Regions from separate parts of the Bacillus cereus group sp. RP43 genome, predicted to be linked through region 3. Evidence: a T-box and tRNA genes for the amino acid it is inferred to sense, from the RefSeq annotation. Region 3 holds a T-box; the other regions hold tRNA genes.

Region 1 (3,255 bases), 4.0 Mb from region 3:
GACGACATTTCGCCCGCTTCGCGACACCAACAGGAGCTTTTCCATACGCTGTTTGTTCATCTATTCTTCCCTCACCAGTTACAATCAGATCGGCGCCCTCTATACACTTATCAAAATTTGTATAATCTAATACAATTTCAATCCCTTTTCTTAACTGTCCCTTTAGCACTGCAACGACAGCGGCTCCCATTCCTCCAGCTGCCCCCGCACCTGGTATTTCAGATACATCAAAAGACACATGTTGTTTAAGTATATTAGCATAATGTTTTAAATTCCCATCTAGCTCTTTCATCATCTCTACATTCGCACCTTTTTGTCTCGCAAATACAAAAGATGCCCCGCTCAGTCCAACTAAAGGGTTATCTACATCACATGCTGCTTCTAACTTTATATCTTCCAGGCGTGAATCAATCCTAGAAAGGTCAACAGTGGTTATCAAATGCAATGTCCCTCCAGAGGGTTCTATTACCCCACCTTTCCTATTTATAAATCTTGCGCCTAAGGCAGATAGCATACCAGCCCCACCATCATTTGTAGCACTTCCTCCAAGCCCTAAAATAATGTGTTTAGCTCCTTGATCTAATGCATGTAATATAAGTTCACCTGTCCCTTTTGTAGTTGTAATAAGTGGGTTTCTCTTTTCAATTGGAACGTGTTGTAATCCTGATGCTGCTGCCATTTCAATAAATGCTGTCTTCTTATCCTTAGACATACCATAAAAGGCTTGCACGCTCTCTCCAAGCGGCCCTGTCACATTAAGTGATATAATTTTCCCCATTGTAGCACCAACAAGAGATTCAACCGTTCCTTCGCCTCCATCTCCAATTGGTACCTTAACATACTCTGCTTTAGGAAAAATTGCTGCAAAGCCTCTTTCAATAGCTTCACATACCTCTATAGCTTTCAGGCTTTCTTTATATGAATCCGATGCAATGACAACTTTCATAATTACCTCCCCCTTATCCAATCCTTTTTTTTATTTTAAACGATATACGGAAAAGTTGCCTTTTGGAGTGGAATTTAAACACAAAAAAAGCTTACATCAAATGATGTAAGCTTTCCCTATTTATATGGAGCCTAGCGGGATCGAACCGCTGACCTCCTGCGTGCAAGGCAGGCGCTCTCCCAGCTGAGCTAAGGCCCCTTAGTACTTAAGCGGAAGACGGGATTCGAACCCGCGACCCCAACCTTGGCAAGGTTGTATTCTACCACTGAACTACTTCCGCGAAAATGGTGAGCCATGAAGGATTCGAACCTTCGACCCTCTGATTAAAAGTCAGATGCTCTACCAACTGAGCTAATGGCTCGTAAATGGCTGGGCTAGCTGGATTCGAACCAGCGCATGACGGAGTCAAAGTCCGTTGCCTTACCGCTTGGCTATAGCCCATTAATATTTACTAGTATGGTTATCTTTTCAAAAAAATAAACCCTTTCAGGTTATTTTAAAGAAAATGGTGGAGGGGGGCAGATTCGAACTGCCGAACCCGAAGGAGCGGATTTACAGTCCGCCGCGTTTAGCCACTTCGCTACCCCTCCGACATTTAAAAATATATGGTGGAGGATGACGGGATCGAACCGCCGACCCCCTGCTTGTAAGGCAGGTGCTCTCCCAGCTGAGCTAATCCTCCAAAAGTGATGACCCGTACGGGATTCGAACCCGTGTTACCGCCGTGAAAGGGCGGTGTCTTAACCACTTGACCAACGGGCCAAAAAAATAAAAACTTTTCCCAAGCTTCCAACCGGGCTTGAACCGGTGACCTCTTCCTTACCATGGAAGTACTCTACCAGCTGAGCTATGGAAGCATAATGGCTCCGCAGGTAGGAATCGAACCTACGACCGATCGGTTAACAGCCGATAGCTCTACCGCTGAGCTACTGCGGAATAATATAAGCCTGGCAACGTCCTACTCTCACAGGGACAAGGTCCCAACTACCATCGGCGCTAGAGAGCTTAACTTCCGTGTTCGGTATGGGAACGGGTGTGACCTCTCTGCCATCATTACCAGACTTTTATCATTATACACATTCTTTTCAGAATGTCAAAAGGAATTTTTAATATATATTCCTTCAAAACTAGATAACATTGCTTCATATTATATGGTTAAGTCCTCGATCTATTAGTATTCGTCAGCTCCACATGTCACCATGCTTCCACCTCGAACCTATCAACCTGATCATCTTTCAGGGATCTTACTAGCTTACGCTATGGGAAATCTCATCTTGAGGGGGGCTTCATGCTTAGATGCTTTCAGCACTTATCCCTTCCGCACATAGCTACCCAGCTATGCCCTTGGCAGAACAACTGGTACACCAGCGGTGCGTCCATCCCGGTCCTCTCGTACTAAGGACAGCTCCTCTCAAATTTCCTACGCCCACGACGGATAGGGACCGAACTGTCTCACGACGTTCTGAACCCAGCTCGCGTACCGCTTTAATGGGCGAACAGCCCAACCCTTGGGACCGACTACAGCCCCAGGATGCGATGAGCCGACATCGAGGTGCCAAACCTCCCCGTCGATGTGGACTCTTGGGGGAGATAAGCCTGTTATCCCCGGGGTAGCTTTTATCCGTTGAGCGATGGCCCTTCCATGCGGAACCACCGGATCACTAAGCCCGACTTTCGTCCCTGCTCGACTTGTAGGTCTCGCAGTCAAGCTCCCTTATGCCTTTGCACTCTACGAATGATTTCCAACCATTCTGAGGGAACCTTTGGGCGCCTCCGTTACACTTTAGGAGGCGACCGCCCCAGTCAAACTGCCCACCTGACACTGTCTCCCGGGTCGATAAGACCCGTAGGTTAGAATTTCAATACAGTCAGGGCGGTATCCCACCAGCGCCTCCACCGAAGCTAGCGCTCCGGTTTCAATGGCTCCCGCCTATCCTGTACAAACTGTACCAAAATTCAATATCAGGCTACAGTAAAGCTCCACGGGGTCTTTCCGTCCTGTCGCGGGTAACCTGCATCTTCACAGGTACTATAATTTCACCGAGTCTCTGGTTGAGACAGTGCCCAAATCGTTACACCTTTCGTGCGGGTCGGAACTTACCCGACAAGGAATTTCGCTACCTTAGGACCGTTATAGTTACGGCCGCCGTTTACTGGGGCTTCAGTTCAGAGCTTCGCTTACGCTAACCCCTCTCCTTAACCTTCCAGCACCGGGCAGGTGTCAGCCCCTATACTTCGCCTTACGGCTTCGCAGAGACCTGTGTTTTTGCTAAACAGTCGCTTGGGCCTATTCACTGCGGCTTTCCGTT
Region 2 (3,255 bases), 400 kb from region 3:
TATCAGGCGTGCGCTCTAACCAGCTGAGCTATAGGCCCATAAAAAGCGGGTGAAGAGAATCGAACTCTCGACCAGAGCTTGGAAGGCTCTTGTTTTACCACTAAACTACACCCGCATTAAATTAAAAATGGTGAGCCATGAAGGATTCGAACCTTCGACCCTCTGATTAAAAGTCAGATGCTCTACCAACTGAGCTAATGGCTCATTTTGAAAGTGGTGCCGGCTAGAGGACTTGAACCCCCAACCTACTGATTACAAGTCAGTTGCTCTACCAATTGAGCTAAGCCGGCTTGCGATTTCAAAATGGTGGCTCGGGACGGAATCGAACCGCCGACACGAGGATTTTCAGTCCTCTGCTCTACCGACTGAGCTACCGAGCCTTTATGTAAAAAAAATGGCGGTCCCGACCGGGGTCGAACCGGCGATCTCCTGCGTGACAGGCAGGCATGTTAACCACTACACCACGGGACCATTTGGTTGCGGGGACAGGATTTGAACCTGCGACCTTCGGGTTATGAGCCCGACGAGCTACCGTACTGCTCCACCCCGCGATGATATAATATTTAATTTAGAAAAAATGGAGGAGGTAGAGGGATTCGAACCCCCGCGCGACTCTCGCCGCCTGTCGGTTTTCAAGACCGATCCCTTCAGCCGAACTTGGGTATACCTCCGAGATATGAACTTTGAGTGGTGGACCTTGTAGGACTCGAACCTACGACCGGACGGTTATGAGCCGTCTGCTCTAACCAGCTGAGCTAAAGGTCCTTTATGGTAGCGGCGGAGGGGATCGAACCCCCGACCTCACGGGTATGAACCGTACGCTCTAGCCAGCTGAGCTACACCGCCATAAGTTATATTCAAATAAGTGGAGCCTAGCGGGATCGAACCGCTGACCTCCTGCGTGCAAGGCAGGCGCTCTCCCAGCTGAGCTAAGGCCCCATATGTTGAAATATCGGGAAGACAGGATTTGAACCTGCGACCCCCTGGTCCCAAACCAGGTGCTCTACCAAGCTGAGCCACTTCCCGTTAATAAAAACGCGCCCGAGAGGAGTCGAACCCCTAACCTCTTGATCCGTAGTCAAACGCTCTATCCAATTGAGCTACGGGCGCATATGGTGCCGAGGGCGGGGGTCGAACCCGCACGGTGGTCACCCACCGCAGGATTTTAAGTCCTGTGCGTCTGCCTGTTCCGCCACCCCGGCATGTCATATTGAAAATTGGAGCGGAAGACGGGATTCGAACCCGCGACCCCAACCTTGGCAAGGTTGTATTCTACCACTGAACTACTTCCGCAAGACATGTATGAGTTATTTTATTAAAAGTGCGGGTGAAGGGAGTCGAACCCCCACGCCAAAGGCGCCAGATCCTAAGTCTGGTGCGTCTGCCAATTCCGCCACACCCGCATATTATAATTTTAAAAGAAAAAATGGGGCGACTGATGGGAATTGAACCCACGAGTGCCGGAGCCACAATCCGGTGCGTTAACCACTTCGCCACAACCGCCATGATTTTCTGGTGCCGACTAGAGGACTTGAACCCCCAACCTACTGATTACAAGTCAGTTGCTCTACCAATTGAGCTAAGTCGGCTAGAATGGTGGAGGATGACGGGATCGAACCGCCGACCCCCTGCTTGTAAGGCAGGTGCTCTCCCAGCTGAGCTAATCCTCCGAATTGCCTGGCAACGTCCTACTCTCACAGGGACAAGGTCCCAACTACCATCGGCGCTAGAGAGCTTAACTTCCGTGTTCGGTATGGGAACGGGTGTGACCTCTCTGCCATCATTACCAGACTGTATTCATTTAAGACAAGAATCATCATAACTCATTCGACATTTAAAGTCAACAAGTTTTTTATATTCTTTCAAAACTAGATAACATCGCTTCATATTATATGGTTAAGTCCTCGATCTATTAGTATTCGTCAGCTCCACATGTCACCACGCTTCCACCTCGAACCTATCAACCTGATCATCTTTCAGGGATCTTACTAGCTTACGCTATGGGAAATCTCATCTTGAGGGGGGCTTCATGCTTAGATGCTTTCAGCACTTATCCCTTCCGCACATAGCTACCCAGCTATGCCCTTGGCAGAACAACTGGTACACCAGCGGTGCGTCCATCCCGGTCCTCTCGTACTAAGGACAGCTCCTCTCAAATTTCCTACGCCCACGACGGATAGGGACCGAACTGTCTCACGACGTTCTGAACCCAGCTCGCGTACCGCTTTAATGGGCGAACAGCCCAACCCTTGGGACCGACTACAGCCCCAGGATGCGATGAGCCGACATCGAGGTGCCAAACCTCCCCGTCGATGTGGACTCTTGGGGGAGATAAGCCTGTTATCCCCGGGGTAGCTTTTATCCGTTGAGCGATGGCCCTTCCATGCGGAACCACCGGATCACTAAGCCCGACTTTCGTCCCTGCTCGACTTGTAGGTCTCGCAGTCAAGCTCCCTTATGCCTTTGCACTCTACGAATGATTTCCAACCATTCTGAGGGAACCTTTGGGCGCCTCCGTTACACTTTAGGAGGCGACCGCCCCAGTCAAACTGCCCACCTGACACTGTCTCCCGGGTCGATAAGACCCGTAGGTTAGAATTTCAATACAGTCAGGGCGGTATCCCACCAGCGCCTCCACCGAAGCTAGCGCTCCGGTTTCAATGGCTCCCGCCTATCCTGTACAAACTGTACCAAAATTCAATATCAGGCTACAGTAAAGCTCCACGGGGTCTTTCCGTCCTGTCGCGGGTAACCTGCATCTTCACAGGTACTATAATTTCACCGAGTCTCTGGTTGAGACAGTGCCCAAATCGTTACACCTTTCGTGCGGGTCGGAACTTACCCGACAAGGAATTTCGCTACCTTAGGACCGTTATAGTTACGGCCGCCGTTTACTGGGGCTTCAGTTCAGAGCTTCGCTTACGCTAACCCCTCTCCTTAACCTTCCAGCACCGGGCAGGTGTCAGCCCCTATACTTCGCCTTACGGCTTCGCAGAGACCTGTGTTTTTGCTAAACAGTCGCTTGGGCCTATTCACTGCGGCTTTCCGTTAAGAAAGCACCCCTTCTCCCGAAGTTACGGGGTCATTTTGCCGAGTTCCTTAACCAGAGTTCTCTCGCACACCTTAGGATTCTCTCCTCGCCTACCTGTGTCGGTTTGCGGTACAGGCACCTTTTATCTCGCTAGAAGCTTTTCTTGGCAGCGGGGAATCAAAGACTTCGCTCCATAAGGAGCTTCCCCATCACAGCTCAGCCTT
Region 3 (3,255 bases):
TGAATTGTTCGGGCGAAAAAATTTCAAGAAAGAAAAAGCGAAAAAGCAGGAAGAACAAGAGGAAGAAGCATATTCACAGCGAGATGAAAATGCACTTTATTTAACGAAATTATTTACGAAAGAACCAGAAGAAGAATTTACGAAGTTAAGAATGTACTTCGTACAAGAAGGAGATACAATTGAATCTGTTGCAGAACGTTATGAAACGACTGTGCAAAACTTATATCGTGTAAATCAATCAGAAGATATATATTTAACTACAGGGCAAATTATATATATTCCTGTTTCAAAAGCAAAGGTGAAATAAGTGAGTGAGTTTTTTCACTCGCCTCTTTTCTTAGAAGCTATGTTTTGAATAAGAAAGGGTTATTCGTATGGATATTGAATTACGAAATCGCTATGAACCCATTGTGAGGCAATATAGATTGGACACTCAGCATATGGAAGAGCACGGAAGTGTAATGAAAATTTATACGAATCAAGGTCCGTATGCGTTAAAGAAAATAGAAGATAGAAAATTAGAGCGGAATAATTTTTTGCACCATATTCAATATTTGAAGGAGAAAGGTTTTTCGAATTATGTACCTATCTATCATGCGACGGACGGGAATTATGTTTTAAGTGATGGGACGTATAGTTATTATTTAATGCCTTGGTTAGAACGTGCGGAAGGAAATGGCGAAGATAATGATCAATACCATAAGATGTTTCAAACGCTCGGAACGTTGCATCAAAAAACGGTGAAAGAGGAGACTTATACAGAAGAAGATTTAGAAAAACATTATACAAATATATCCGACCGTTGGGAAAATGATGGTGAGATATTAGAAGAGTTTCTTGTAGAATCGGAAGCGAAGTGGTATATGTCTCCATTTGAATTACAATATTGTACGTATTATCACCATGTTATGAGGGCGCGTGAGTTCGCAACGAAACAATTGAGTGAATGGCATGATGCAATGAAAGAAAAGGAAACAACACGTACTACTTTCGTTCATGGGAATGTATCGCTTAATCACTTTTTATTTGATTATGAACGAAACGGTTATTTTATTAGTTTAGAAAAGTCTCATTTTGCTACACCAGTACAGGATATCGTTAGCTTTTATTCAAGGTCTTTAAACACATATCCAATTGCGCGGAGTGACCGCTTTGAATGGTATGAAATGTATCAAAAAAATTTTCCATTTACGAAAGAGGAGCAGCTTCTTATGTTTGCGTATATGACGTACCCGTCGCATTTTATTCGGCAAATTCAGTCGTATACGAAAAGAAGAAAGAGTCGTAATGAAGAAAATGAGCTCCGCGGGGTGAAAAGCCTCCAGCAATCGCATTGGCTCGTTAGCAATACAGAATATTTCCTTTCGCAATTACAAGCTGCCCAGCAAGGGAACGGATAAAGTAAAACTTTAATCAGTGGGGGTTTTGTTCATCCCCCACTGATTATTAGCCCGACTCCCACCTAACTTCTTTGCTCAAGCCGAATTTTGAGGTGGGGTTCTTACTGCCTGCAAATAGCGGGATAAAGAAGATAAGTAGGGAGAACCCTGCTTATCTTTTTTTTATTAGTTACGTAAAGAGATAAAGGCCGTAGTTTCAAATTTATCTTGACGAATAAGGTTTCGTTTTTTACACTATTGTATATAATAATTAACAATCACATAAATGCATTGAAGGGGAAGAGTATAACATGAAACGTCTTCAGAGAGGGGAACCATTGGCTGGGAGGTTCTCTAGATAGTTATGTTAGAAGGTAGCCCTGGAGCATCTTTTCTGAACGGAATGATTCTCATTAGGAAAAGACGGATTTGTCCGTTATCAAATTAAGAGTATAAGCAAATTCTGAATTTGTTTGTAAATAAAGGTGGTACCGCGATGTCCCTCGTCCTTTTTTGGATGAGGGGCATTTTTTATTTTAAGGAGGGAAAATAATGTCAAACACGGAAAAGAATTTACCAACTAAATATGATCATATGTCCGTTGAAGAAGGCCTTTACAAGTGGTGGCTTGAAGGCAAATATTTCGAAGCAACAGGAGATGAGAAGAAACAACCATATACAATTGTAATTCCACCTCCGAACGTAACTGGTAAGTTACACTTAGGTCACGCTTGGGATACGACGCTTCAAGATATTTTAACTCGTACAAAGCGTATGCAAGGTTACGATGTATTATGGCTTCCAGGAATGGACCATGCTGGTATCGCAACACAAGCGAAAGTAGAAGGAAAACTTCGTGAAGAAGGTATTTCACGTTACGATCTTGGCCGTGAGAAATTCCTTGAAAAAGCTTGGGAATGGAAAGAAGAATACGCTTCTCACATTCGTCAACAATGGGGGAAAGTTGGTTTAGGACTAGACTATTCTCGTGAACGCTTCACATTAGACGAAGGTTTATCTAACGCTGTTAATAAAGTATTCGTTCAATTATATGAAAAAGGCTTAATTTACCGCGGTGAGTATATCATCAACTGGGATCCAGCAACACGCACAGCTCTTTCTGATATTGAAGTAATTCATAAAGAAGTTCAAGGTGCATTCTACCATATGAACTATCCGTTAACGGACGGTTCAGGTCACATTCGCCTTGCAACTACTCGTCCAGAAACGATGCTTGGTGATACAGCGGTAGCAGTTCATCCAGAAGATGATCGTTACAAACATTTAATCGGAAAAACAGTTACACTTCCAATCGTAGGCCGTGAGATTCCGATTATTGCTGATGAATACGTAGAAAAAGACTTCGGAACAGGCGTTGTAAAAATTACACCAGCTCATGACCCGAATGACTTTGAAGTAGGTAACCGTCATGACTTACCACGTATTTTAGTAATGAACGAAGATGGAACGATGAACGAAAAAGCTGGTAAGTACAACGGTATGGATCGTTTCGAATGCCGTAAAGAGTTAGTGAAAGACTTACAAGAAGCTGGCGTATTAGTAGAAATCGAGCCTCATATGCACTCAGTAGGTCATAGTGAGCGTAGCGGTGCAGTTGTTGAGCCTTACTTATCAACACAATGGTTCGTAAAAATGGCTCCACTTGCAGAAAAAGCGGTAGAACTTCAACAAAAAGAAGAAGAAAAAGTAACGTTCGTACCAGATCGTTTTGAAAACACATACTTACGTTGGATGGAAAACATTCATGACTGGTGTATTTCTCGTCAATTATGGTGGGGTCACCGCATTCCAGCTTGGTATCATAAAGAAACTGGTGAAGTATACGTAGGCACAGAAGCACCAGCGGATATTGAAA

What was found. The T-box of region 3 lies ahead of QCI75_RS04985 (valine--tRNA ligase). A T-box ahead of a tRNA ligase gene usually reads a tRNA of that ligase, here a tRNA-Val.
Positions count from the first base shown of each region.
Region 1: it has a tRNA-Val gene. The T-box ahead of QCI75_RS04985 (valine--tRNA ligase) is inferred to sense a tRNA for this amino acid. The anticodon was not compared.
Region 2: it has a tRNA-Val gene. The T-box ahead of QCI75_RS04985 (valine--tRNA ligase) is inferred to sense a tRNA for this amino acid. The anticodon was not compared.

Region 1 covers NZ_JARVHQ010000001.1:4,998,276-5,001,530, forward strand. The annotation lists gene QCI75_RS25870 (glycerate kinase) at 1-946, opposite strand, end outside; tRNA gene QCI75_RS25875 (tRNA-Ala) at 1,072-1,144, opposite strand; tRNA gene QCI75_RS25880 (tRNA-Gly) at 1,155-1,226, opposite strand; tRNA gene QCI75_RS25885 (tRNA-Lys) at 1,232-1,307, opposite strand; tRNA gene QCI75_RS25890 (tRNA-Gln) at 1,313-1,387, opposite strand; tRNA gene QCI75_RS25895 (tRNA-Tyr) at 1,453-1,536, opposite strand; tRNA gene QCI75_RS25900 (tRNA-Val) at 1,553-1,628, opposite strand; tRNA gene QCI75_RS25905 (tRNA-Glu) at 1,637-1,708, opposite strand; tRNA gene QCI75_RS25910 (tRNA-Thr) at 1,731-1,803, opposite strand; tRNA gene QCI75_RS25915 (tRNA-Asn) at 1,808-1,882, opposite strand; rRNA gene rrf (5S ribosomal RNA) at 1,892-2,007, opposite strand; rRNA gene QCI75_RS25925 (23S ribosomal RNA) at 2,098-3,255, opposite strand, start outside.
Region 2 covers NZ_JARVHQ010000001.1:556,654-559,908, reverse strand. The annotation lists tRNA gene QCI75_RS02915 (tRNA-Ile) at 1-38, opposite strand, end outside; tRNA gene QCI75_RS02910 (tRNA-Gly) at 45-115, opposite strand; tRNA gene QCI75_RS02905 (tRNA-Lys) at 129-204, opposite strand; tRNA gene QCI75_RS02900 (tRNA-Thr) at 215-290, opposite strand; tRNA gene QCI75_RS02895 (tRNA-Phe) at 305-380, opposite strand; tRNA gene QCI75_RS02890 (tRNA-Asp) at 396-471, opposite strand; tRNA gene QCI75_RS02885 (tRNA-Met) at 475-551, opposite strand; tRNA gene QCI75_RS02880 (tRNA-Ser) at 579-671, opposite strand; tRNA gene QCI75_RS02875 (tRNA-Ile) at 689-765, opposite strand; tRNA gene QCI75_RS02870 (tRNA-Met) at 770-846, opposite strand; tRNA gene QCI75_RS02865 (tRNA-Ala) at 867-939, opposite strand; tRNA gene QCI75_RS02860 (tRNA-Pro) at 953-1,026, opposite strand; tRNA gene QCI75_RS02855 (tRNA-Arg) at 1,037-1,110, opposite strand; tRNA gene QCI75_RS02850 (tRNA-Leu) at 1,114-1,202, opposite strand; tRNA gene QCI75_RS02845 (tRNA-Gly) at 1,219-1,293, opposite strand; tRNA gene QCI75_RS02840 (tRNA-Leu) at 1,323-1,403, opposite strand; tRNA gene QCI75_RS02835 (tRNA-His) at 1,428-1,503, opposite strand; tRNA gene QCI75_RS02830 (tRNA-Thr) at 1,514-1,589, opposite strand; tRNA gene QCI75_RS02825 (tRNA-Val) at 1,595-1,670, opposite strand; rRNA gene rrf (5S ribosomal RNA) at 1,676-1,791, opposite strand; rRNA gene QCI75_RS02815 (23S ribosomal RNA) at 1,893-3,255, opposite strand, start outside.
Region 3 covers NZ_JARVHQ010000001.1:955,511-958,765, forward strand. The annotation lists gene spoVID (stage VI sporulation protein D) at 1-307, shown strand, start outside; gene ysxE (spore coat protein YsxE) at 375-1,400, shown strand; T-box leader at 1,662-1,893, shown strand; gene QCI75_RS04985 (valine--tRNA ligase) at 1,932-3,255, shown strand, end outside.